One region of the Lysinibacillus sp. BS3 genome, then DNA from elsewhere that is predicted to be linked to it. Evidence: predicted binding sites of a transcription regulator. Region 1 holds the regulator's gene; the other holds the start of a gene.

What was found. Region 1 encodes CtsR, which represses protease genes until heat stress. Its sites were predicted from a motif close to ATGGTCAATAAAGGTCAAACA; they were not measured.
Region 2: a site for CtsR is predicted at 9,818-9,838, ahead of clpP (ATP-dependent Clp endopeptidase proteolytic subunit ClpP). Genes of this name have one in related genera too.

The regions. Positions count from the first base shown of each region.
Region 1 is NZ_CP154860.1:2,874,218-2,886,149, forward strand. Features, by position in the region: gene AAJG31_RS14090 (aldehyde dehydrogenase family protein) at 1-389, shown strand, start outside; gene AAJG31_RS14095 (acyl-CoA thioesterase) at 459-938, shown strand; gene AAJG31_RS14100 (globin-coupled sensor protein) at 976-2,286, opposite strand; gene AAJG31_RS14105 (hypothetical protein) at 2,572-2,781, shown strand; gene corA (magnesium/cobalt transporter CorA) at 2,826-3,788, opposite strand; gene AAJG31_RS14115 (class I SAM-dependent methyltransferase) at 3,822-4,505, opposite strand; gene AAJG31_RS14120 (DUF4870 domain-containing protein) at 4,631-4,936, shown strand; gene AAJG31_RS14125 (CtsR family transcriptional regulator) at 5,204-5,674, shown strand; gene AAJG31_RS14130 (UvrB/UvrC motif-containing protein) at 5,688-6,230, shown strand; gene AAJG31_RS14135 (protein arginine kinase) at 6,227-7,336, shown strand; gene AAJG31_RS14140 (ATP-dependent Clp protease ATP-binding subunit) at 7,326-9,770, shown strand; gene radA (DNA repair protein RadA) at 9,862-11,238, shown strand; gene AAJG31_RS14150 (PIN/TRAM domain-containing protein) at 11,521-11,932, shown strand, end outside.
Region 2 is NZ_CP154860.1:3,594,010-3,605,941, forward strand. Features, by position in the region: gene hisB (imidazoleglycerol-phosphate dehydratase HisB) at 1-265, shown strand, start outside; gene hisH (imidazole glycerol phosphate synthase subunit HisH) at 262-894, shown strand; gene hisF (imidazole glycerol phosphate synthase subunit HisF) at 888-1,649, shown strand; gene hisIE (bifunctional phosphoribosyl-AMP cyclohydrolase/phosphoribosyl-ATP diphosphatase HisIE) at 1,646-2,263, shown strand; gene AAJG31_RS17780 (tetratricopeptide repeat protein) at 2,354-3,877, shown strand; gene trxB (thioredoxin-disulfide reductase) at 4,040-4,984, shown strand; gene AAJG31_RS17790 (8-oxo-dGTP diphosphatase) at 5,333-5,800, shown strand; gene rapZ (RNase adapter RapZ) at 5,810-6,703, shown strand; gene AAJG31_RS17800 (YvcK family protein) at 6,708-7,703, shown strand; gene whiA (DNA-binding protein WhiA) at 7,769-8,716, shown strand; gene AAJG31_RS17810 (HPr family phosphocarrier protein) at 8,829-9,086, shown strand; gene clpP (ATP-dependent Clp endopeptidase proteolytic subunit ClpP) at 9,141-9,731, opposite strand; tRNA gene AAJG31_RS17820 (tRNA-Arg) at 10,041-10,115, shown strand; gene AAJG31_RS17825 (basic amino acid ABC transporter substrate-binding protein) at 10,615-11,412, shown strand; gene AAJG31_RS17830 (amino acid ABC transporter permease) at 11,499-11,932, shown strand, end outside.

The DNA.
Region 1 (11,932 bases):
TTGCAACTGGAGGCGTATTTACTGAACGTACTTTAACGCCAACAGTTATGACGAATGTGTCAGCTGATATGAAAATTGTTTGTCAGGAAACATTCGCACCAATCGTCTCAATTGTTTCATATGAAACATTAGACGACGCAATTCGACTTGTAAATGAGTCGGACCTTGGCCTAAATGCAGGTATTTACACGAATATATTGTCAGATGCTTTATATGCAGCAGATGAATTACAGGCTGGTGCTGTCATTATTAATGATATTCCGACATTCCGAGTAGATAACATGCCATATGGTGGAGTAAAGATGAGTGGTTATGGACGTGAAGGAATTAAGTGGGCTATAGAAGAAATGACTGATATGAAATTTATTTCGATGAAAAAATCGTTCTAAATTTGCATCAGCTCTTTTTCTGCGATACGATGACGAAAGAACAACATGAGAAGGGAAGTTGCAAGAATTATGCCAAACAACGCTGTACCCATGAGCCAATCACGTACGGTTCAATCGCGTCTCGTATTACCCCCAGACACAAATAATCACAATTCTATTTTCGGTGGAAGAGTGTTAGCTTATATTGATGAAATTGCTGCTATTACAGCAATGAAACATGCGAAAGGCCTTGTAGTGACAGCTTCTATTGACTCGGTTGATTTTTTATCCGCTGCACATGTAGGAGATATTCTTGAAATCGAGAGTATTGTTTCGTCTACAGGACGTTCTTCAATGGAGGTTTATGTTCGCGTTGTTTCTCGCAATATTGAGACTGGCGAGGAAAAATTAACGACAGAATCATTTGTCACAATGGTTGCAGTAAATGAGGAAGGGAAACCCGTACCAGTTCCCTCAATCTATCCTGAAACAGATGAAGAGAAGCGTTTATTTGAAACTGGGCCAGCAAGACGAGAGCACCGTAAACAAAAACGTGCATTGCCGCATTAAGGAAAAAGGGAACTCCAAATGAGTTCCCTTTTTTATTTTACATATTTAGTTCATTGACAACATTAATGAGCGAGTCGGAAGAAGAAGAGACTAGTGTAGCACCTTGCGATAATTCAGTGATTAAATTAGATATAGCTGAAATATCTCTAGATGTATTTACGTATTGCTGCTGAATGCCAGAAACTGCATCAGCAATATCATTAAATGACTTGGATAAACTTTCTTGTGTATTGACACTATGTTGAATTTTTTGATCAACATTAGTAACTGAATTAGCCATAGTCGTAATATTACTTTCTGTTTCCTTAATAAGGTGAGAAACATTTTGGACGGCATTTTTTGTTTCCTCCGCAAGTTTACGAACTTCCTCAGCCACTACTGCAAAACCTTTCCCATGTTCTCCAGCTCGTGCAGCCTCAATAGAAGCATTTAATGCTAATAAATTGGTTTGATCAGCAATGCCTGTAACTAGCCCAACGATTTCAGAAATTTTTTGAGAAGAGGTACGTAGTTGGTTCATCGTTACCTCAAGACCATTGACACTTTGCAAAATAACTTGGATTAAATCATTTTGTTCTTTCAATTGCTGTTGGCCTCGTCTTGATTTTTCTTGTGTATCTGCTACGAAGTTCAATCCTTGCTTGGTTGCTACAGCAATATCATCTGTTTGTGAGGAAATCACTAATAATGATGCGGCTGTTTCTTCACTAATGGCATTAAGCTCTTCTGCAGTACTTTGGATCGTCGTTACAAGGGAATTTTTTGTTGCATCTGCTGCTGAGCGAATACGTTCTTCCTCTTTTTCATATGCCTCAATCACGAGTTGTTGCTCAAAATTAATGATTTTACAAAAAGCGTTTATAGCACGAATAGCATCTGTTTTAGAAATATCCACCTCGTTCACAAAGTTTGCAAAAGTAGTAGTGAGTGACTGGAATGAGGCAATATACCACTTTGACTGCAAGCCAATTCGAACGTGAGCCTCAGCAATGGCTTTTCGTTCAGCAATGTAGGCATCATTAATATGACTTTCAAAAATGTCACTTAAATGTTTATGTAACGTGATTTTCAAACGATCAATATGAGATGTTCTATTAATAATATCAAGTAAATCTTGGCTCAAACTAATGGCTGCATAAAATTTCTCCACCATTTCAGGAATTAGGTCTTTAGCTAAAGGCTGTAGCTGCTTAATGATAGCTAAATCCTCAAGTGTTAAATTTAAAAGTTGTAATTGTTTTTGAAGATTGGGGTGGTTCAATACATCTAACTGTACACCGCTCTTAAAATTTTCAGGTGTTAATGTAATTGCGTAGCTAGAACTACTATTTTTTGAAAACCAACTCATTATTATTTGCTCCATTCTTAATATCCATAATAAATTGTAAGTAAATAAGCACTTTTGAAATTTGTTAGGTTTGTATATTTAATAAATAAATGGGATTAAATTTATTTTACTATTATTTGCTGAATATTTGGTTAAAAAATTGGATATTTCTTTATTTTTTTACTTTATTGTTAGTCCAAATGGTGAAGCGATGTAAATTTGAATTTAAAATAGGAAACCTGTAAAATACGAACTGTTTAGCAATCTAAAAATCGTACGAAAATAAAAAATGGAAGGAGGGGTGGTATGGAGAAAAAACGTTTTAAATTTGTTATTCCTGTCATGGTGATTGTTGCCATTGGTTCTGTTTATATGCTACGAAACTACCATGCTGAGGTACCAGATGTTGAGCAATTATTAATTACCATATGTGCAGCTTTGGGATCAGGGGTATTAGCCTACTTTTTATTTCCACAGCAGGGTGATAATAAGATTGATGACAGAGGACCGTATTAATAGATTAAAAAAACTGCTCGTTTTCATTAAAACGAGCAGTCTTTTTATGGTTTAAACAGTTTAAACCAGCCTTTATGTTTAAAGACAGCCAACATAAAGATAACGATAATTATCATAATCCCAAGTACAATAAAATAGCTGTATTGCCCATGTAGCTCAGGCATGTTATCGAAATTCATCCCATACACACCAGCAATGAAGGTAAGTGGTATAAAGATAGTTGATACAATTGTTAAAGTCATCATAATGCCATTCATTCGGCTAGAACTCATAGCCATATAACTATCCCGCATGTCTGCTGTAAGCTCTCGATTAGATTCAACCATCTCTGTTAGCTTAAGTAGATGGTCGTAGATATCTCCAAAATAAGCTCTCTCCGACTTTTTTAGTGAGAAACGGTAAGAATTGAGAATGCGATATAAAAGATCACGCATTGGTAAAATAGTACGTCTTAAGTCAAGCAAGTCACTACGGAACTCGAAGACAATTTTCATGGCATTTACATTACTTTGGTATGTAAGTTCACCTTCTAAAGCATTTAGATGATCTTCAATTTTGTAAACGAGTGGAAAATAACTGTCAACAATTTTATCGATAGTTTGATACGTTAGGTATACAGTACCTCGCTCCCAATTCTTCGGTTGGTTTTCCAGCATCTTTTGCACCTTCTCTATCTCAGGGACAGGATTTTTATGGAAGGTTATAATGAATTTATTGGAGGCAAAAATATTAACCTCCTCCGCAGCTAACGTCTCTTCGTTTACCCGATGAATGACAAAGAAATGAAAATCATCATAAAAATCGAGCTTAGGACGCTGCAACCTCATTAAGCAATCTTCAATAGCGAGAGGGTGAAAGTGGAAAAATGTATCCAACAATGATTCCTCCTCGGCTGTAGGACAATTAAAATCAACCCAATACCATTCAAATTCTTGCTGATGTATCTCTTCTAATGGAAAATCCTTTAACAATTGTTGTTGCTTTGTAATGCCAATGGTGCTTATCACGGTTTTCACCTCAAATTATTTACTACAAAATAGTTAGCGCTCCTCTTTAAAGCATACCCAACCACCGAACAAAGTAGTGGCAAAAAATCTAGAAGGTTTAGTAAAACCCGCACTTTGTAAAAGTATTAAAATTTCTTCTTCACTCATAAAAGAAAGGGAACGAATGGATTTTTCCATCTCTGCTACATCGGATAAAGAAAGTCTAGTATGCTGTAGCCAATAAGAACGCCATAAATCAAATTGTAGTTCTGTTTCTAAAGAGCCTAGCTGACCATATTTTGAAACAAGGACAAATGGTGCTCCAGGTTTCAAATGTCTTGCTATTTCTGTTATTGTTTCGAGCTTTTCTTTATAATCATGAATAAAATGCAAGACGAGAACACAACTTGCCGCATCATACTGAGTAGAGGGCAGCGAAGCATCAAGTATTGTAGCCTGATGGAATGACATATCATTAGGAAGAGTGAGTAAACGCTCTTTAGCTATAGTAAGCATGGATTCTGATGGATCAATGCCAGTGAATGACCAGTGAGGTCTTCCTTCTGCAAGCTGTATAATTTCATTGCCACTTCCTGCTCCCACGACTAGCATGTTAGCATTTTCTGATAGCCTAGAATGATAAAAAGTTTGTATTAAACGTAGCATGGCATCATAACTAGGCAATGTACGGCGAATACCCTTTTCATATTCATTTGCTAATGTGTTGTTAAATTCCAACGCTCCTCACAGCCTTTCAAAAAAATTTTAAAAAATCTTTCTTAATGTGAAACTATTACGGGTATAGTTCCGTAAATAGTAGTACATAAAACATAGAATAAAGTTCAAAGAAAGGGTTGATATATATGGAGACTAAATGGTCTAAAGTAATCATACACGCAAGTGCATTTTTTGCGCCATGGTTAGTGCCCATTATTTTCTTTTTAATTAGTTCGGATGAGGAAGTAAAGGCAATTTCTATTCAAGCACTGCTATTCCAAATTGTCATGGGTGTTTTAATTGCTATCTCTGTTGGTTTAAGCTTTGTCCTTATTGGCTTACCATTTTTAATCATTTTCGGCATTATGGTATTTGTGGTACCGATCATCGGTATCGTAAAAGCATTGTCTGATGAACCTTGGCGTTATCCAATTGTTGGTCGCTGGGTATAATTTTCATAGACGCAAGTATATGCTAGTTGCATATGCTTGCGTTTTTTCTATGACGAATAAGGGTACATTAGGTGTATAAGGAAATTATTAAACCGTAAACAAATGATCGAAAAAGGGCTCTTTTCGGCTCTTAAAAAGCCTTTTTCAAGACTTTCCACTTTTCTATGGGCGAAATCATTGCAATTTTTTTCAAGCGTTTTGTATAATATACTCAAAGAAAGTCAAAGATAGTCAAAGTCAGTGAAGCAAGCGAGGTGTATTCCTAAAATGCGTAATATATCAGACATCATAGAGGGTTACTTAAAGCAAGTACTTGAATTAGGTGGAGAAGGGCATATTGAAATTAAACGTAGTGAAATCGCTGATAAATTTCAATGTGTACCATCACAAATAAATTATGTTATTAATACAAGATTTACTGCCGAGCGGGGTTACCTTGTTGAGAGCAAACGTGGTGGTGGTGGATACATTCGAATTTTACGTGTCCGCGCGAATTCACAGATTGATTTAATCGACGATGTTCTCAGGCAAATTGAAGGTGGGGCATCACAAACAATGGCAGAAGATTTGGTTTATCGACTCATTGATGAGCAGGTAATTTCCAAGCGAGAAGCGAAATTAATGTTAGCAGCAATTGATCGCTCCACGATCGACTTGCATCTCCCATTAAGAGATGTCATTCGATCAAAAATATTGCGAGCAATGCTGACAACAATAAAATATGAACAACAAAAATAGTGAGGTGATGGAAATGATATGCGAACATTGTAAACAACGTAATGCGACAGTTACAGTAACACAAGTTCAAAGTGGGCAAAAAGTAGAGCATCATTATTGTGACGTCTGCGCCTCACAATTCCATCCATTTCATGCAGAGTTTAAACAAGAGCCAGTATCTATTCAACAGTTATTGTCTAACTGGTTTGGCTCTCCTACATGGCAAAAGGTGGGGGAAAAACAACAGGTACAACCACAACAGCAAACATGCCCACAATGTGGATTTTCGTATAAGCAGTTTTTAAAAGAAGGAAAATTCGGGTGCCCAAGCTGTTATGACACATTTGGAGATCATTTGCCAAAGCTTTTTAATCGTATTCAGGCAGGTCCACAACACATTGGAAAAATGCCTGGTGCTCGCAGTAATGTGTATGTTATTAAAAAGCAAATAGAAGATATCCGCAAGCGTATGAAATCCGCCGTAGATGAGGAACAGTTTGAAGAAGCGGCGAAGCTACGTGATGAAGTTAAAGAGCTAGAGAAGCATCTACAATTTGAAGGTGGTGATGTGACATGATGATTGAATCATTTTTAGAGCGTGCGACACCAACTTGGATGCATATCAAAGATGATTACTCAGATATCGTCATTAGTACACGGATCCGCCTTGCACGAAATTTAGATGGCTATCGTTTTCCATTAGCGTTTTCAGAAAATGAGGCACTGCAAGTGGAACAGGCCGTTACACATGCTGTCAGCGATAGCCCAACTCTTCAAAATGATTATGCTTATTTTGCTATAAAGGATTTAACCCCTTTACAGCGTCAAATTCTTGTAGAAAAGCATTTGATTAGCCCGCAACTGGCTAAAAAAGAGCAAGTGGGCTCTATACTACTCTCTGAAGACGAATCCGTTAGCATTATGGTGAATGAAGAGGATCATTTACGCATTCAATGTATGACAGCAAGTTTTCAACTTCAAAGTGCTTATGAACAAGCAAATAAGATTGATCGTATCCTAGAGAAAGTATTACCGTATGCTTTTCGAGATACTTTTGGTTATTTAACAAGCTGTCCAACGAATATTGGTACGGGTCTACGAGCATCCGTCATGATGCATTTACCCGCTCTTACATTAACTGGGCAAATGAATCAAATTATAAATGCCATGACACGCTTAGGAATGACTGTAAGAGGTATATATGGTGAAGGAAGCGAAAATTTAGGGAATGTTTATCAAGTGTCTAACCAAATTACACTTGGGAAGACAGAGGAAGATATTTTAGCAGATATACAAAGTGTCGCTGAAAAGATTATTCAAAAAGAGCGGCATGCAAGAGGTAAATTAATGGAAAAGGCAGAGCTTGCGCTAGAAGATCGCGTATATCGAGCTTTAGGTACCCTTACACATGCAAGAATTTTAACAAGTGAGGAAGCTGCTACTTGCCTATCTAATGTTCGTTTAGGAGTAGATTTACAATTGATTGATGGTATACAAACAACGACCTTAAATGAATGTGTTGTTAGTATGCAACCAGGTTTTTTACAGCACTATGCAGGTGAGGCATTACCACCTGCTGAGCGGGATCGTGTACGAGCGGAGATGCTTCGTGAGACATTATCTCAAGAACATGCGAATAAGCCTATAAATGGGGAAAAAGGAGAGGATTTATATGATGTTTAATCGTTTTACACAACGCGCGCAAAAAGTATTACAGCTTGCTCAGGAAGAGGCTATTCGTTGGAAGCACGAATCTATCGGTACAGAGCATATTCTATTAGGGCTTATACGTGAAGGCGGCGGTATTGCTGCGAAAGCGTTAGAAGCCATTGATATTAGTCCTCAAATGATTGAAGCTGGCATTGAAGAATTAGTTGGTAAGGGCAAAGAAGATGTCGGTCCAATTGTTCATTATACACCAAGAGCTAAAAAAGTAATTGAATTATCTGTTGATGAGTCACGTAAACTAGGTCACTCCTATATCGGTACAGAGCATCTATTATTGGCGCTTATACGTGAAGGTGAGGGCGTGGCAGCTCGCGTTTTAAACAATGCGGGAGTCGGTTTAAATAAAGCTCGCCAGCAAGTATTATTGCTATTAGGTAATAATGATAATGCACAATCTGGTCAACAAGCAGCCCAAGCTGCCAATACACCAACATTAGATAGTCTAGCACGTGATTTAACACAAATTGCACGTGAAGGTACTTTAGACCCTGTTATTGGCCGAAGCAAGGAAATTACACGAGTTATTGAAGTTTTATCGCGTCGTACGAAAAATAACCCTGTATTGATTGGTGAGCCAGGTGTTGGTAAAACAGCGATTGCTGAAGGATTGGCACAGCAAATTATTAATAACGAAGTGCCAGAAATCCTTCGTGACAAACGTGTAATGACACTAGATATGGGGACAGTTGTTGCAGGTACAAAATATCGTGGAGAATTTGAAGATCGTTTGAAAAAAGTGATGGATGAAATTCGCCAAGCAGGCAACATCATTTTATTTATTGACGAATTGCATACATTAATTGGTGCGGGTGGTGCTGAAGGTGCGATTGATGCATCAAATATCTTAAAACCATCTTTAGCACGTGGGGAGCTTCAATGTATTGGTGCCACAACACTTGATGAGTACCGCAAGTACATTGAAAAGGATGCGGCCTTAGAGCGTCGTTTCCAACCAATCCAAGTGGATGAGCCGACAGTGGAAGAGGCTATTCTAATTATTCAAGGCTTACGTGATCGTTATGAAGCACATCACCGTGTGAAAATTACAGATGAAGCCATTGAAGCAGCGGCAAAAATGAGTGATAGATATATTTCTGATCGATTCTTACCAGATAAAGCGATTGACTTAATCGATGAAGCAGGTTCTAAAGTACGCTTACGCTCATTCGCAGTACCACCAAACTTAAAGGCGCTTGAGGATAAGCTTGAAAATGTTCGTTCTGAAAAAAATGCAGCCGTATCAGGTCAAGAATTTGAAAAGGCAGCAGCGCTAAGAGATACAGAGCAAAAGCTGAAGGATGAAATTGAAGCTACTCGAAAAAATTGGAAAGAAGAGCAAGGTAAAGCCGAATCTAAAGTGACTGTGGATGATGTAGCAGCAGTTGTATCAATGTGGACAGGAATCCCAGTAGCTAAAATTGCTTCTGAAGAATCTTCGAAGTTATTACAGCTTGAAGAAGAGTTACACAAACGTGTAGTAGGGCAAGGAGAAGCAGTAGAAGCGATTTCTCGTGCAATACGTCGTGCAAGAGCAGGCTTAAAAGATCCAAAACGACCAATTGGCTCATTTATCTTCTTAGGACCTACAGGCGTTGGTAAAACAGAGCTTGCAAGAGCACTTGCTGAGGTAATGTTTGGCGATGAGGATGCGATGATTCGTGTTGACATGTCCGAGTACATGGAGAAACATTCGACTTCTCGTTTAGTAGGTTCACCTCCGGGCTATGTAGGCTTCGATGATGGTGGCCAACTGACAGAGAAAGTTCGCCGTAAGCCATATTCAGTCGTTTTATTAGATGAAATTGAAAAGGCACACCCTGATGTATTCAATATTCTATTGCAAGTGCTTGAAGATGGTCGTTTAACAGACTCTAAGGGACGTGTAGTAGACTTCCGCAATACAGTGGTCATTATGACTTCAAACGTTGGTGCGGATGCATTAAAATACCAAAAGAACCTTGGTTTCAATGTAGGTGGTGCAGAGTCTAAGCATAAAGACATGAAGGGTACGATGTTAGAAGAATTGAAAAAAGCATTCCGTCCAGAATTCTTAAACCGTATCGATGAAATGATTGTCTTCCACGCATTAGAAAAAGAGCACTTAAAAGAAATCATTGCGATGATGGGCAATGCTTTAACAAAACGCTTGCAAGAGCAAGACATTTCGTTAGAGCTGACTGATGCAGCACTTGAAAAAATTGCTGAAGAAGGCTATGACCCTCAATATGGTGCTCGTCCTCTACGTCGTGCATTACAAAAACAAGTAGAGGATCGATTATCAGAAGAATTACTAAAGGGTAATGTAGAAAAAGGTAATCAGGTTGTCATTGATTACGTAAACGATGAGTTTGTTGTAAAGAAAAAAGAGGGAGTTTCCATCTCTAAATAATTTCAAGAAAAGACAGTAAGGCTTTAAGTGCCAAGCTGTCTTTTTTTCTGTACAATTAAGGATAAGAACAAATATTCGAGGTGAAAGCAATTTGGCAAAGAAAAAAACGAAATTTGTATGTTCAGGCTGTGGCTATGAATCTGCTAAATGGATGGGAAGATGCCCTGGGTGTGGTGAATGGAATAAAATGGTGGAAGAAGTAGAAATGGTTGCAAAAGGCCCACGTGGAGCATTTCAACATTCTGCTACAGTTACTCAAAAGGCAATCCCGATTATCCAAGTGGAAGCTACTGAAGAATCGCGCGTAGCAACAGAAATGGGCGAACTCAATCGTGTATTAGGCGGTGGCATTGTACCTGGTTCTCTAGTATTAATTGGGGGTGATCCTGGAATAGGGAAATCAACATTACTATTACAGGTTTCCGCATTACTCTCGAATAAAGGGCATCGCGTACTTTATATTTCTGGAGAGGAATCTATTCGTCAAACGAAATTACGAGCAGAGCGTTTAGGAGTGATTTCTCAAGAGCTTTACATATACTCTGAAACAAACCTAGAGTTTTTAAACCAAACCATTGATGAAGTACAACCTAAATTTGTCATCGTCGATTCCATACAAACGGTTTTTCATCCAGAAGTAACAAGCGCCCCAGGTAGTGTCTCACAGGTTCGTGAATGTACAGCTGAGCTGATGCGAATCGCTAAAACAAAAGGTATTGCTATTTTTCTAGTAGGGCATGTCACAAAAGAGGGACAAATTGCAGGGCCACGTATTTTAGAGCATATGGTGGATACTGTACTGTACTTTGAAGGGGAGAGACATCATAATCATCGTATTTTACGAAGCCAAAAAAACCGCTTCGGATCTACAAATGAAATTGCTATATTTGAAATGCTTCAAGGTGGGTTAAAGGAAGTTCTAAACCCTTCTGAGTTATTTTTACAGGAGCGTTCACAAGGTGCGGCGGGGTCAACTATTGTAGCCTCAATGGAGGGGACAAGGCCAATCCTTGTTGAAATTCAATCCTTAGTTACGCCTACGAGCTTTAACTATCCTAAACGTATGGCCACAGGTGTAGATCAAAACCGAGTACAATTGCTAATGGCTGTACTAGAAAAGCGTATGGGTCTCATGCTACAAGCTCAGGATGCATATATTAAAGTTGCTGGTGGTGTCAAGCTGGATGAGCCAGCAATAGATTTAGCGGTGTTGACAAGCATTGTATCTAGTTTTAAGGATCAGGCAGTGCGTGCAACGGATTGCTTTATTGGTGAGGTCGGACTGACAGGTGAGGTCCGTCGGGTATCACGTATAGAACAGCGAGTCATTGAAGCGGCGAAGCTTGGATTTAAAAGAGCTTTCATTCCTTCTTCGAATATTGGTGGTTGGGAATTTCCGCAGGGAATTGAAATTGTTGGTGTAGAAACGATAAAAGATGCACTAAATGCATGCTTTAGAGAGTTATAAAGGAGGTTGTGCATGTTGGATATTATTCTGACATGCATTTTCCTTCATTTTTGATGCTAATATCGGAAACTCAAATAAAAGAATAATCGTCCTAAATAATAGCTGATGAATGAATAAAGGATTTTCATCTAGTACGAACAAAATAGAAGTTTGTAAAATTTTGTCTAACTATCTTATCCTTGTTTCACACATCAAAAATAATGAGATTTTGACTGAGCTCATGAAAGATTTTCTACCGTAAACTATGTATAATCTTAACTAACAATTAGGAGGTGACAGCTTGTGAAAAAATTTGTTCAAATTGCGTTTTTACTGATTGGAGGAGCATTGGGCCTTGTTTTCTTACCGCCATTATACGAATTGCTTCATTTATCATCTAATCCTTGGCTAGATAATCCTTATGTATCAGTAGCTCTAGGCGCACTTTTACTGTTTACACTATCTTTTGCATTTTCCGATTACTTTGTAAGGCTCATTAGCTGGATGGAAGAAGTTCTGTTTAAGGTTCCTATCGGAGATTTATTATTTGGTACGTTTGGTTTAATAATTGGGTTGATTGTCGCTTACTTTTTAGGCTTTGCCATTGATAGTGTACCATTCCCTGTTATTTCGGAAGTACTTCCAATTATCCTGTCATTTGTATTAGGGTATTTAGGATTCCGTCTAGGTTTTAGAAAAAGAGATGAGCTCATAC
Region 2 (11,932 bases), 720 kb from region 1:
TTGCTCGAATCGACCTCATCTAGAGTACCGTGTGCCAGCATTAAAAGAAAAAGTAGGAACGTTTGATACAGAATTAGTGCATGAATTTTTATGGAAATTTGCCCTTGAGGCAAGGATGAATGTTCATGTAATTGTACCTTATGGTCAGAATACACATCACATTATTGAGGCAATTTTCAAAGCATTAGCACGTGCGATTGATGCCGCAGTGGAAATTGACCCACGTGTTAAAGGCGTACCATCGACTAAGGGGCTGTTGACGTGAAAATGGGTGTCATTGATTATGGAATGGGTAATTTATTTAGTGTGGAGCAGGCATTAAAAAGGCTAGGCTGTGAAGTTATTATAACTGCTGATGAGAAGGCATTAGATACAGCTGACGCACTTTTATTACCAGGGGTGGGTGCATTCCCTGATGCCAGAAAGCGTTTAGCTGAAACAAACTTAGATCAATATTTACAGAAGGCACAAAGAGAAAACCGTCCACTTTTAGGAATTTGTCTAGGTATGCAATTATTATTCGAGCAAAGTGATGAAGTAACCCCAACAAAAGGGCTAGGGTTTTTCAAGGGGTGTATTAAACGCTTTAGTGGTAGCCAAGAGGGCCAAGCATACAGAGTACCGCATATGGGGTGGAATGAACTAATTGTGACAAATCGTCCTGCATGGTTACACAATGAAGTATCAGCGAAGCATGTCTATTTTGTTCACTCCTTTTATGCAACAGATATCGTAGAATCAGAGCTTGTTGCCTATGCTGATTACTTCGGCATTCAAGTACCTGGTATTGTGATGAATGGTTCTGTGACTGGCATGCAATTTCACCCTGAAAAATCAGGGGAATTAGGTGTTTATTTATTAGAGCAATGGTTGGAAGGTGTGAAGGCATGCTAACAAAACGTATTATTCCATGTCTTGATGTGAAAGAAGGTCGTGTTGTAAAAGGTATACAATTTGTCTCTATCCGAGATGCAGGAGATCCAGTGGAGCTTGCGAAGTTCTATGATGAACAAGGAGCAGATGAGCTTGTATTTTTAGATATTTCTGCATCACATGAAGGTCGAGAAACGATGGTAGATGTGGTTCGTCAAACAGCGGCTACGCTTGCCATACCCTTTACTGTTGGCGGAGGCATTCGTACGTTGGATGATATGAAGCGTATTTTACGAGCAGGTGCTGATAAAGTTTCAGTGAATACATCCGCGCTGGAAAGACCTGCCCTTATACAGGAAGGCTCTGATTACTTTGGCGCACAATGCATTGTTGTAGCAATCGATGCTCGCTATAGTGAGGAAGATAGCACATGGATGGTTTATACACATGGTGGTCGCAACAAAACCCCTTGGTCAGCCATTGAGTGGGCCAAAGAGGCTGTACGCTTAGGAGCTGGTGAGATTTTATTAACAAGTATGAATCAAGATGGAGAAAAATCAGGCTTTGATTTAGCCTTAACCAAAGCAGTGCGTGAAGCTGTGACAGTCCCTGTGATTGCTAGTGGTGGAGCGGGACATGCCGAACATTTTTACGAAGTATTAGCACAAGAGGTAGATGCAGATGCTGCACTAGCAGCCTCTATCTTCCATTATAAAGAAACAAGTGTAGCGCAAGTAAAGGAATACTTACGTGCAAAAGGAGTGGCAGTAAGATGATAGAGAACATTCAATTTGATGAGAGAGGTCTTGTTACAGCTGTAGTACAAGATGCCAATACAAAAGAGGTATTAACAGTAGCTTATATGAATAAGGAGTCATTAGCTAAAACAATTGACTCAGGGGAAACTTGGTTTTATTCTCGTTCCCGTCAAGAGCTTTGGCATAAGGGAGCAACAAGTGGCCATACACAACAGGTGGTTTCAATCAAAGCGGATTGCGATCAAGATGCTTTAATAGTGGAGGTTCTACCGACAGGGCCAGCATGTCATAATGGGACAATTTCTTGCTTCACTGAGGTTATTCAGCAAAAAGAGAAGGTAGGCTCTGTGGACATCGTTTCTAAACTTGCTCGTGTCATCGAAAAGCGAGAGCAGGAAATGCCAGAAGGAGCGTACACTACATATTTATTTGATAAGGGCATTGATAAAATCTGTAAAAAGGTTGGGGAAGAAGCAACAGAGGTGGTCATTGGTGCCAAAAACCGAGATGCTGAGGAAGTAAAATGGGAGGCAGCTGATTTAATTTATCACCTACTCGTATTATTACAAGAACAAAAAGTAAGCATTTATGATGTTCTGCATGTGTTGGAAAAACGTCACGAGGAGAAATAACAGCATATTATTGATTGTGTGGTATAATAGGAGTTACTGTGTAAAGGAACGTAGAATACGTTCCTTATTTCTTGTTTCGGAGGAAATATATTGGAAAAGAAACGTCAAAATGAGACTCAATCGAATATAGTGTCGTTCATTCCAACAGGCGACTATTATTATAAGAAATCAATTCAAGCAATGAACAGTGGACAAATGAATAAAGCCTATAAATATTTACAGCGTGCGGTAGATTTAAGTCCCGACGATCCAATGATTATCTTGCAGTTAGCCATAGTAGAGTTAGAAGGTCAACGTTTTGAGGAAGCGTATGACCTACTTCGTCGCGCCTATCAAATTGATCCAGATAATCCAGAAATCATATTTTACATGGCAGAAGTATCAGGGTGTGTAGGCATCATGCATGATGCAAAACGCTTTGCAGAAGAATATTTAAAGCTAGAACCTGAGGGTGCTTATGCCGATGAAGCAGCAGAAATATTAGAGTTTGTCGCTTTTGAGCAAGATGATTTTGAAGAGCTTGAAGGCTCTGGTGAGGATTTATATCGTCAGGAGCAAGCTCGTCGTTGTATGGAAAAGGGAGATTTTCCTGAAGCTATTACTATTTTAGAAGATTTAATTGAAGATCGACCAGCATTTTGGTCAGCCTATAATAATCTAGCACTCGCTTATTTTTATGTTGGAGAAGAAGAGCAAGCAAAGGCTCTCTTGCATACAGTGCTACGTGAAAATAAGGGCAATCTACATGCATTATGCAATTTAACGGTAATTGCGTATTATGAAAAAAATGAAGATGATTTACAAGAACTGTTAAATGTTCTTGTTAAAATTCAACCCTATACTTGGGAGCATCGTTATAAACTTGGTGCTACCTTAGCCTTAATCGGCCAATATGAATTAGCCTATAAATGGTTGCGTAGCATGCAAAAGAGAGGCTATGTAGGAGATGCAGGATTTTACTTTTGGCTGTCACATGCTGCCTATTTCTCAGGACATGAGGAGATTTCGAAAAGTGCGTGGGATCAGCTTCTAGAGCTAGACCCAGACAAAGAGGGCTTCGAACCTTGGCGCCAACAAGAAAATGAATTTGGACTTGATGCATTGGAGCATGATCGTGATTTTATTGTTGAAAAATTAGAGAGCACTTATACGAGTGAGCGCATTTTTGGTTTATTTTTACTGAAAGGTACAGCGCATAAGCAAGAAATTATCGCCCATCCGAAATGGATTAATATTGAACAATTAGGCTCTTTTGAAAAATTGTTTTTAGCTTATGCACTTGGACATGAATTTGATAAGAAAAATAAAGTAGAAGCAAGCTTTTTACGATCAGTACAGGTCTCAGAAATTTTATTAGAACAATATGGAAAGCTATCATCATTAATTGTACCGCTGTTTCAAATGTGGTTTGTGCTATGTGAACAAGCTTTAATAGAAAATTATCGTTTTACAAATCCAACAGCAATTGCAGGAGCAAATGATTATTTATTCAGATCTTCACAAATGCTTAAAGTGACAAAAAAGGAAATTGCGCAGCAATATGGAGTTTCTGTATCTACTTTATCAAAGTATATTGACGAAATCTTAACGTTTTTGCCAAACAGTCATGATTAATGTGTGAGCAACATAGTTGAATAACTTTATACTTTCACATACGATGAACATACTAACGCTATCACCAATTTTTCCTTAGCGTCATTGATCTTCTTCTATAGATGACGTTATATGTATTGGTTGAATGAAGATAAAAAGTATTCTGTTTAGGGGGAAGTATTTATGTCGGAAGAAAAAATTTATGATGTAGTAATTATTGGTGCAGGTCCTGCTGGGATGACTGCCGCTGTTTATACATCTCGTGCAAATTTGTCTACTTTAATGATTGAACGTGGCATTCCTGGTGGACAAATGGCAAACACTGAAGAAGTAGAAAACTACCCAGGTTTTGAGACAATTTTAGGACCAGAGCTTTCTACAAAAATGTTTGAGCATGCTAAAAAATTTGGTGCTGAATATGCCTATGGTGATGTAACGGAAGTCATCGATGGAGAAGAATATAAAACAATTAAATCAGGTGCAAAAGAATATAAAACACGTGCCATTATTATCACCACTGGTGCTGAGTATAAAAAAATGGGTGTGCCTGGTGAAAAAGAGCTTGGTGGCCGTGGTGTCAGCTACTGTGCAGTATGTGATGGTGCATTCTTTAAACAAAAAAATCTAGTTGTCGTAGGTGGTGGAGATTCAGCTGTTGAAGAGGGTGTTTATTTAACTCGCTTTGCTGATAAAGTGACAATTGTCCACCGTCGTGATAAATTACGTGCACAAAAAATTCTCCAAGATCGTGCCTTTGCCAATGAAAAAATTGATTTCATTTGGAATGCAACTGTAAAAGAAATCAATGAAGCGAATGGTAAAGTTGGCAGTGTAACATTACAATCAACTGTTGATGGTACAGAATCTGAATTTGCTACAGATGGTGTTTTCGTCTATATAGGTATGCTTCCGTTAACGAAACCATTTGAGTCATTAGGTATTTTAAATGAGGCTGGCTATATTTTGACAAATGAAACGATGGAAACAAAAATCCCAGGTATCTTTGCAGCTGGAGATGTTCGTGAAAAATCACTTCGTCAAATTGTAACAGCAACTGGTGACGGTAGTATTGCCGCGCAAGCTGTTCAACATTATGTAGAAGAGCTATTAGAGAAAATTAATGCCTAATAGGGCTATTTTAAGGAAAAAAATACAATTTTAATGTGGTTTTAATATTGCTGTAACTTGAATGACATATAAAAGGTGTATGATTAAAAATGTAATTAGCAATCCCCCTTTTATTTTGTTTAGTAGGTTGTTTCCGCCTCCAATAGGTGGGAGCAACCTACTTTTTTATGTGTAAAAAATCAAATAATAATATCACGATAAACGTAAATTTCGCCCAAGATGAAATGGTTATCTTTGAATAGAACTAAATTGTTAATTGTCTGCGTACAAGAGTTGTAAATGAGGACAAAACTTACAAGGTCTTGTTATAATGAAGAGTAGAATGCAAAAGTGATTAGAGGTGTGCCTATGCAAAGAATTGCAAATTTAATTGCCGTAAAAGACGGTAAAGTATTATTACTTCAGAAACCAAGACGAGGCTGGTATGTAGCTCCAGGGGGGAAAATGGAGAGTGGCGAGTCAATCTTCGAGGCTGCTATTCGAGAGTTTCAAGAAGAGACAAACGTCATACCTTTACATGTTCATTTAAAGGGTGTTTATACGATGATCATTAAAGAAAACAATGACGTAGTGGATGAATGGATGCTCTATACATTTGTTGCAAAGGATGTAGATGGAGTACCATTCGAAGAAACAAGAGAAGGCAAACTTGCATGGCACCCAGTAGAGGATTTAGCACATTTGCCAATGGCTGAAGGAGATCGAACTAATTTACAATTTGCTGTTTCGCAATCAGGCATTCAGTATGGCACGTTTGACTATACAACGAATTTTGAATTACTTCATCAGAAAATACAAATTTCAAAAGAACAATAAAGGAGTTGCATGACAGTGGTGGTTGAAGGCCAACAAAGTACACATGAATTGGTTATTATTACAGGAATGTCTGGGGCTGGGAAAACAGTAGCTATTCAAAGCTTTGAGGATTTAGGGTATTACTGTATTGATAATTTACCACCTGCGTTACTTACAACTTTTTTAACCTTATTAAGAGATTCTGGTAAAAACAGTACCCGAATTGCAGCAGTAATGGATATGCGCGGAGGCGACTTTTTTGATGCTCTAATTGGCGCATTAGACCATATACTAAAAGAAGGCGATATTGTTGCTCGTATTTTATTTTTAGATGCGGATGATGCTACATTAGTCAGACGGTATAAAGAAACAAGACGTGCACATCCATTAGCAGTGAATGGTTTACCTCTAGATGGAATTAAACAGGAACGAGTACTTTTATCTGAAGTAAAGGGTCGTGCCAATTTTGTTTATAACACATCTAACATGAAACCAAAGCAATTACGTGAAAAAATCGTAAAAGAATTTGCAAGTGAGGCAGATACTATTTTTACCGTTAACATTATGTCCTTTGGCTTTAAACATGGTATGCCGATTGATGCGGACTTAGTGTTTGATGTTCGTTTTCTTAAAAACCCATACTATGTGGAGGAGCTACGTCCAAAAACGGGTCTTCAAACAGAGGTATCTTCTTATGTGTTAGCGTTGGAAGATACGCAAATCCTTATACAAAAACTGACGGATTTATTAGACTTTATGATTCCTCTCTATCGACAAGAAGGTAAATCACAGCTTGTTATTGCTTTTGGTTGTACTGGGGGCCAGCATCGCTCCGTGACATTAGCAGAATTTTTTGGTGCATATTTTGCGGGCAAGGAAAATACGGTTATTACGCATCGTGATATTAATCGTAGAAAGGAATGAGTGAATGGGGAAAAAGCAAACAAAGCTTGTGGTAATTGGTGGTGGCACAGGGCTCTCCACGTTACTTCGCGGTCTGAAGCATCACCCATTTGATATTACTGCTATTGTAACAGTAGCAGATGATGGTGGATCTTCAGGTCGTTTACGTGATGATTACGATATCCCACCGCCTGGTGATGTACGCAATGTGATTGCAGCATTATCAGATATTGAGCCCCTTGTAGAGCAAATGTTTCAATACCGTTTTTCGGCATCTGAAGACTTACGAGGTCACTCCTTAGGGAATTTAATGCTTACAGCCCTTACTGATATTACTGGTGATTTCAATCATGCTATCAGTGAGATGGGAAAGGTTTTAAAAGTTCATGGTCGAGTTATTCCAGCAGCTAATAAAAAAATCACCCTACATGCTGTGCTTGAGGACGGTTCAATTATCGAGGGAGAATCAAAAATCCCGACAGCGACGAAACGCATTAATCGCGTTTTTTTAGTACCTGAAAATGTGCAACCGTTGCCAGAAGCTATTCGTGCAATACTTCGTGCAGACTATATTTTAGTAGGACCAGGAAGCTTATATACAAGTATTATTCCGAATTTGCTTGTTAAGGAAATAGGTGAAGCAGTTGTTAAGGCTAAAGGAAGAAAAATATATGTTTGTAATTTAATGACACAAAAGGGTGAAACCATTTCCTATACAGCAGGCGATCATGTAACAGCCATACATAAGCATGTTGGCCATGATTTTATCGATTCCATCTTAGTAAATGATGAAGAACTCCCTAACCCTGTAAAAGAACTGTATAAAGAAGAAAGAGCGGAACCAGTAACATTTGACGTAGCAAAACTTGAAAGTATGGGTTTAGAAGTTATCAAACGAGACATTGCTACAATTCGACCAGATGGAACGGTTCGACATAATGCTACAAATGTTGCAGAATGGCTGGTAGATTATGCTGATATTTACCATCAAAAAGTAAGAGGACCAATAATAGAAACATAATGGCTTTATTGTATATGGTAAGATGAACATATACATAGAAATCATGATTGAAAGGGGGGCGTGATATGTCTTTTGCTTCTGAAACAAAAAAAGAATTGACACAAATAGAAGCGGACAATCATTGTATGAAAGCAGAAGTTTCTGCCCTAATTCGTATGAATGGTTCATTATCCTTTGCAAATAAACAACTAAGCTTAGACGTGCAAACCGAAAACGCTGCAATTGCCAGAAGACTATATACGATTATGAAAAAATTGTATCCGTACAATGTTGAATTACTTGTTCGTAAGAAAATGCGATTGAAAAAAAATAATGTGTATATATGCCGTGTAAGAGAAGGAGCGCGTGAGCTATTAATTGATTTAGAAATCATCTCAGACGACTTTCAATTTAACCATACTATCTCAAGAAAGCTCATTCAAAAGAGCGGCCAAAAAAGAGCTTATTTAAGAGGAGCCTTTTTAGCAGGAGGTTCCGTCAATAATCCAGAAACATCGGCTTATCATTTAGAGGTTTATTCTTTATATAAAGAACATGGTGAGGCATTAATGGATTTGATGAATGAATTTGAACTCAATGCCAAAACAATTGAACGTAAAAAAGGCTTTGTAACTTACTTAAAAGAAGCAGAAAAAATTTCAGATTTCCTTAATATTGTTGGAGCGCATCAGGCTATGATGAAATTTGAAGATGTTCGGATTTTGCGAGATATGCGTAATAGTGTCAACCGTATTGTGAACTGTGAAACTGCCAATTTAAATAAAACCATTGGAGCAGCATTACGGCAGGTTGAGAATATTCGATTTATTGAAAATTCAATTGGTCTTGATCAACTACCGGAGAAGCTTCGTGAAATAGCACGTCTCCGTGTTGAATACCAAGATGTGACATTAAAAGAGCTTGGTGAAATGGTATCTAGTGGAACGGTTAGTAAATCAGGTGTTAACCATCGATTGAGAAAAATTGATGAGATTGCGGATGCATTAAGGCGTGGTGAAAAAATAGGTGGTTAAGTTATCATACTTTTCAGGTATGAATGTCATGCTAATCGCTTATTGTTCTTTTGCCAGTAAGTAAGGTAAGATAAAACTAATAGACGAACGGTAGTGAAGGGGAGTTTTGAGAATGATTGAGAGAAGAGTCCAGGTTAAATTAAAATTAGGACTACAAGCTAGACAAGCAGCACTATTTGTGCAAGAAGCAAATCGTTTTAGTGCTGATATCTTTCTAGAAAAAGATGAGAAAAAAGTAAATGCCAAATCCATTATGGGTGTTATGAGCTTAGCAGTTGCTAAAGGTACCGAAGTGACTTTAAGCAGTGAAGGTAACGATGCTGAGCAAGCGGTTACAGCATTGGCAACAATTATTGAAAATGAAGATTAATATTCATTAAATACAAAAGGCATCACAGAGCAATTCTGTGATGCCTTCTATTTTTTATTTATTATCGCTACGGTGCATAATATGATCGATTAAACCGTATTCTTTTGCACGTTCAGCAGTCATGAAGTTATCACGATCTGTGTCTCTTGCAATGACTTCAAGTGGTTGACCAGTGCGTTCAGATAAAATGCCATTTAATTTCTCACGTAAGAATAGAATACGTTTAGCAGCAATTTCAATTTCTGTCGCTTGACCTTGTGCACCACCTAGTGGTTGGTGAATCATGACTTCAGCATTTGGTAAGGCAAAACGTTTACCGGGTTCTCCAGCTGCAAGTAGGAAAGCACCCATTGATGCAGCCATACCAATACAAATTGTTTGTACCTGTGGTTTAATGATTTGCATTGTGTCATAGATAGCCATACCAGCCGTAATGGATCCGCCAGGTGAGTTAATATAAAGAGAGATATCTTTATCTGGATCTTCTGCTTGTAGGAAAAGAAGCTGAGCGACAATGGAGTTAGCAACATTGTCATCAATAGCACTTCCTAAAAGGATAATACGGTCTTTAAGTAGACGTGAATAAATGTCATATGCACGCTCACCACGACTAGTTTGTTCAATAACTGTAGGAATTAAATTCATGTTAAATCCTCCTTAAAAAGCTAAATTCGAATACCTTTGCTGAAAATTTTCCTTTGTATTTCAGCTGTATCCTTATCATACACATTATAGTCAGGGAAGGTCAAATATTAACCCTGCTAAAGTGAAATTAAAAAAAATAAATTGTTTTTGCATTCTATGGTTGAATTATATAGGATAGGCTTGTATAATGATTAAGGTTATAAGGTTTAAAGTACAGGACACTATTTTGCAGGTATGCTTCAAAAATGAGGGTTATCTACATCATGCTTTTCGTAAGCCTAGAGTGAGTACTTTTTTTTTGTGTCTTTTGCCCTCGTGGTGTAATGGATAACACGTAAGATTCCGGTTCTTGCACTGGGGGTTCGATTCCCTCCGAGGGCGCCATTTTACTGATCAATTGATATACTGTTATAGCTCATCTCCTAATAAGTAGTTTAGCAGCCTGCTTACTGGAGATCGAGAGGAAGAATAAAGGGAATACTGTCCTAGTTGGCATTATTCCCCTATTTATTCCTTTCAAACCTTCAAAAAAGCAACAACTCCAAATTATTTTTTAGTGAACATACTGTACGTGAGACTAGTAATAGTCGAAAAAAAAGAATCCTATCTGAGGGGATTCTTTTTTTTTGCCTAAATTTATCGAAATTTGGCATGGTTCTTATTGTATATATATTAGTTTTAGGTTAATTTTCTTGTTATTTATACATGTTTTTTCAAATTATATGAATTTATTATAAATTTATATGAAAAAATATTTAATTTTATGCGAAAAGTTGTTGTCTAAATACTATAATGTTAATATAATTGACCTAATAGTCTAACATTTCCGAATTGCGAAAAATAATACGTAATTCGGAAAATTATCGAACTAGGGGGAAATACAATGAAAAAAACAGGTTGGATGTTACTGATGATTATTGCAGCTTTAACATTAGCACTTGCAGGTTGTGGTACAAAAGATGATGCATCTTCAGGTAGCTCATCTTCAGAAGATGGTGGAGATGGCAAAAAGGTTTACAAAGTAGGTACTGAGGCAACTTTTGCACCATTTGAATCTGTTGACGATTCAGGGAAAATTGTAGGGATTGATGTCGATATTCTACAAGCTATTGCAGATGAGATGGACTTTGAGGTTGAGTGGAATAATATTGGATGGGAGCCAGTGTTCCAAACAATTAAGAACGGTGAAACAGATATCGGTGCTTCTGGAATCACAATTACGGAAGAGCGTAAAGAATCATTTGATTTTACAGAACCGTATTATGAGTCTCAGTTATTAATTGTTGTGAAAGAAGATTCAAAGATTAAATCTCTTGATGAATTAAAAGATAAAAAAGTATCTGTACAAATCAATGCAACTGGTCATATGGCAGCGAAAAAGCTACAAGGGGAAGCAAGTACAAATATTATGGCTTTTGAAAGTCAGCCAATCGCTATCCAAGAGATGCTAAATGGTAATGTTGATGCAGCTATCGGAGATAATGCAGTAGTTTATGAATATATCAAAGCTCACCCAGATCAAAAACTAAAAGTAATTGAAGATGATGCATTCGAAAAAGAATACTATGGCTTCATGGTTCAAAAAGGGAATAAAGAATTGCTAGATAAATTAAACGAAGGTCTTAAAAAGATTAAAGAAAACGGTAAATTAAAAGAAATTACAGGCATTGATTTTCAATAAAAATGAATGAAATGATGCTACTAACATAGTAACTGTGCTAACAGCTCATTTATTAATTGTAATTTAAAGGGGAATGGGGTTTTCGGATGGACATCTTTGACTTACGCTGGGACATTGTCTGGAACTACCGAGATATGTTTATACGAGGTATTGGCGTAACACTTATTTTGACACTTAGTGGTTATTTTGGCGGTATTCTATTAGGACTATTTTTAGGCCTTGGAAAATTATCGAGTAAAAAATGGATTTATTGGCCATCTAAACTATATATCGATTTATTCCGTGGAACACCGATGCTTGTACAAATCTTGTTAATTCACTTAGCAGTTATTCCAACAATTTTTGGTCATTCTTTAGGTTATATGGTATCAGGGATTACAGCGCTTATTTTAAACTGTGCTGCTTATAATGCGGAAATTTTCCGTGCAGGGATTCAAAGTATTGCAAAAGGGCAAATGGAGGCTGCTCGCTCTCTTGGATTAACGCATAACCAAGCGATGCGTAAGGTCATTTTACCTCA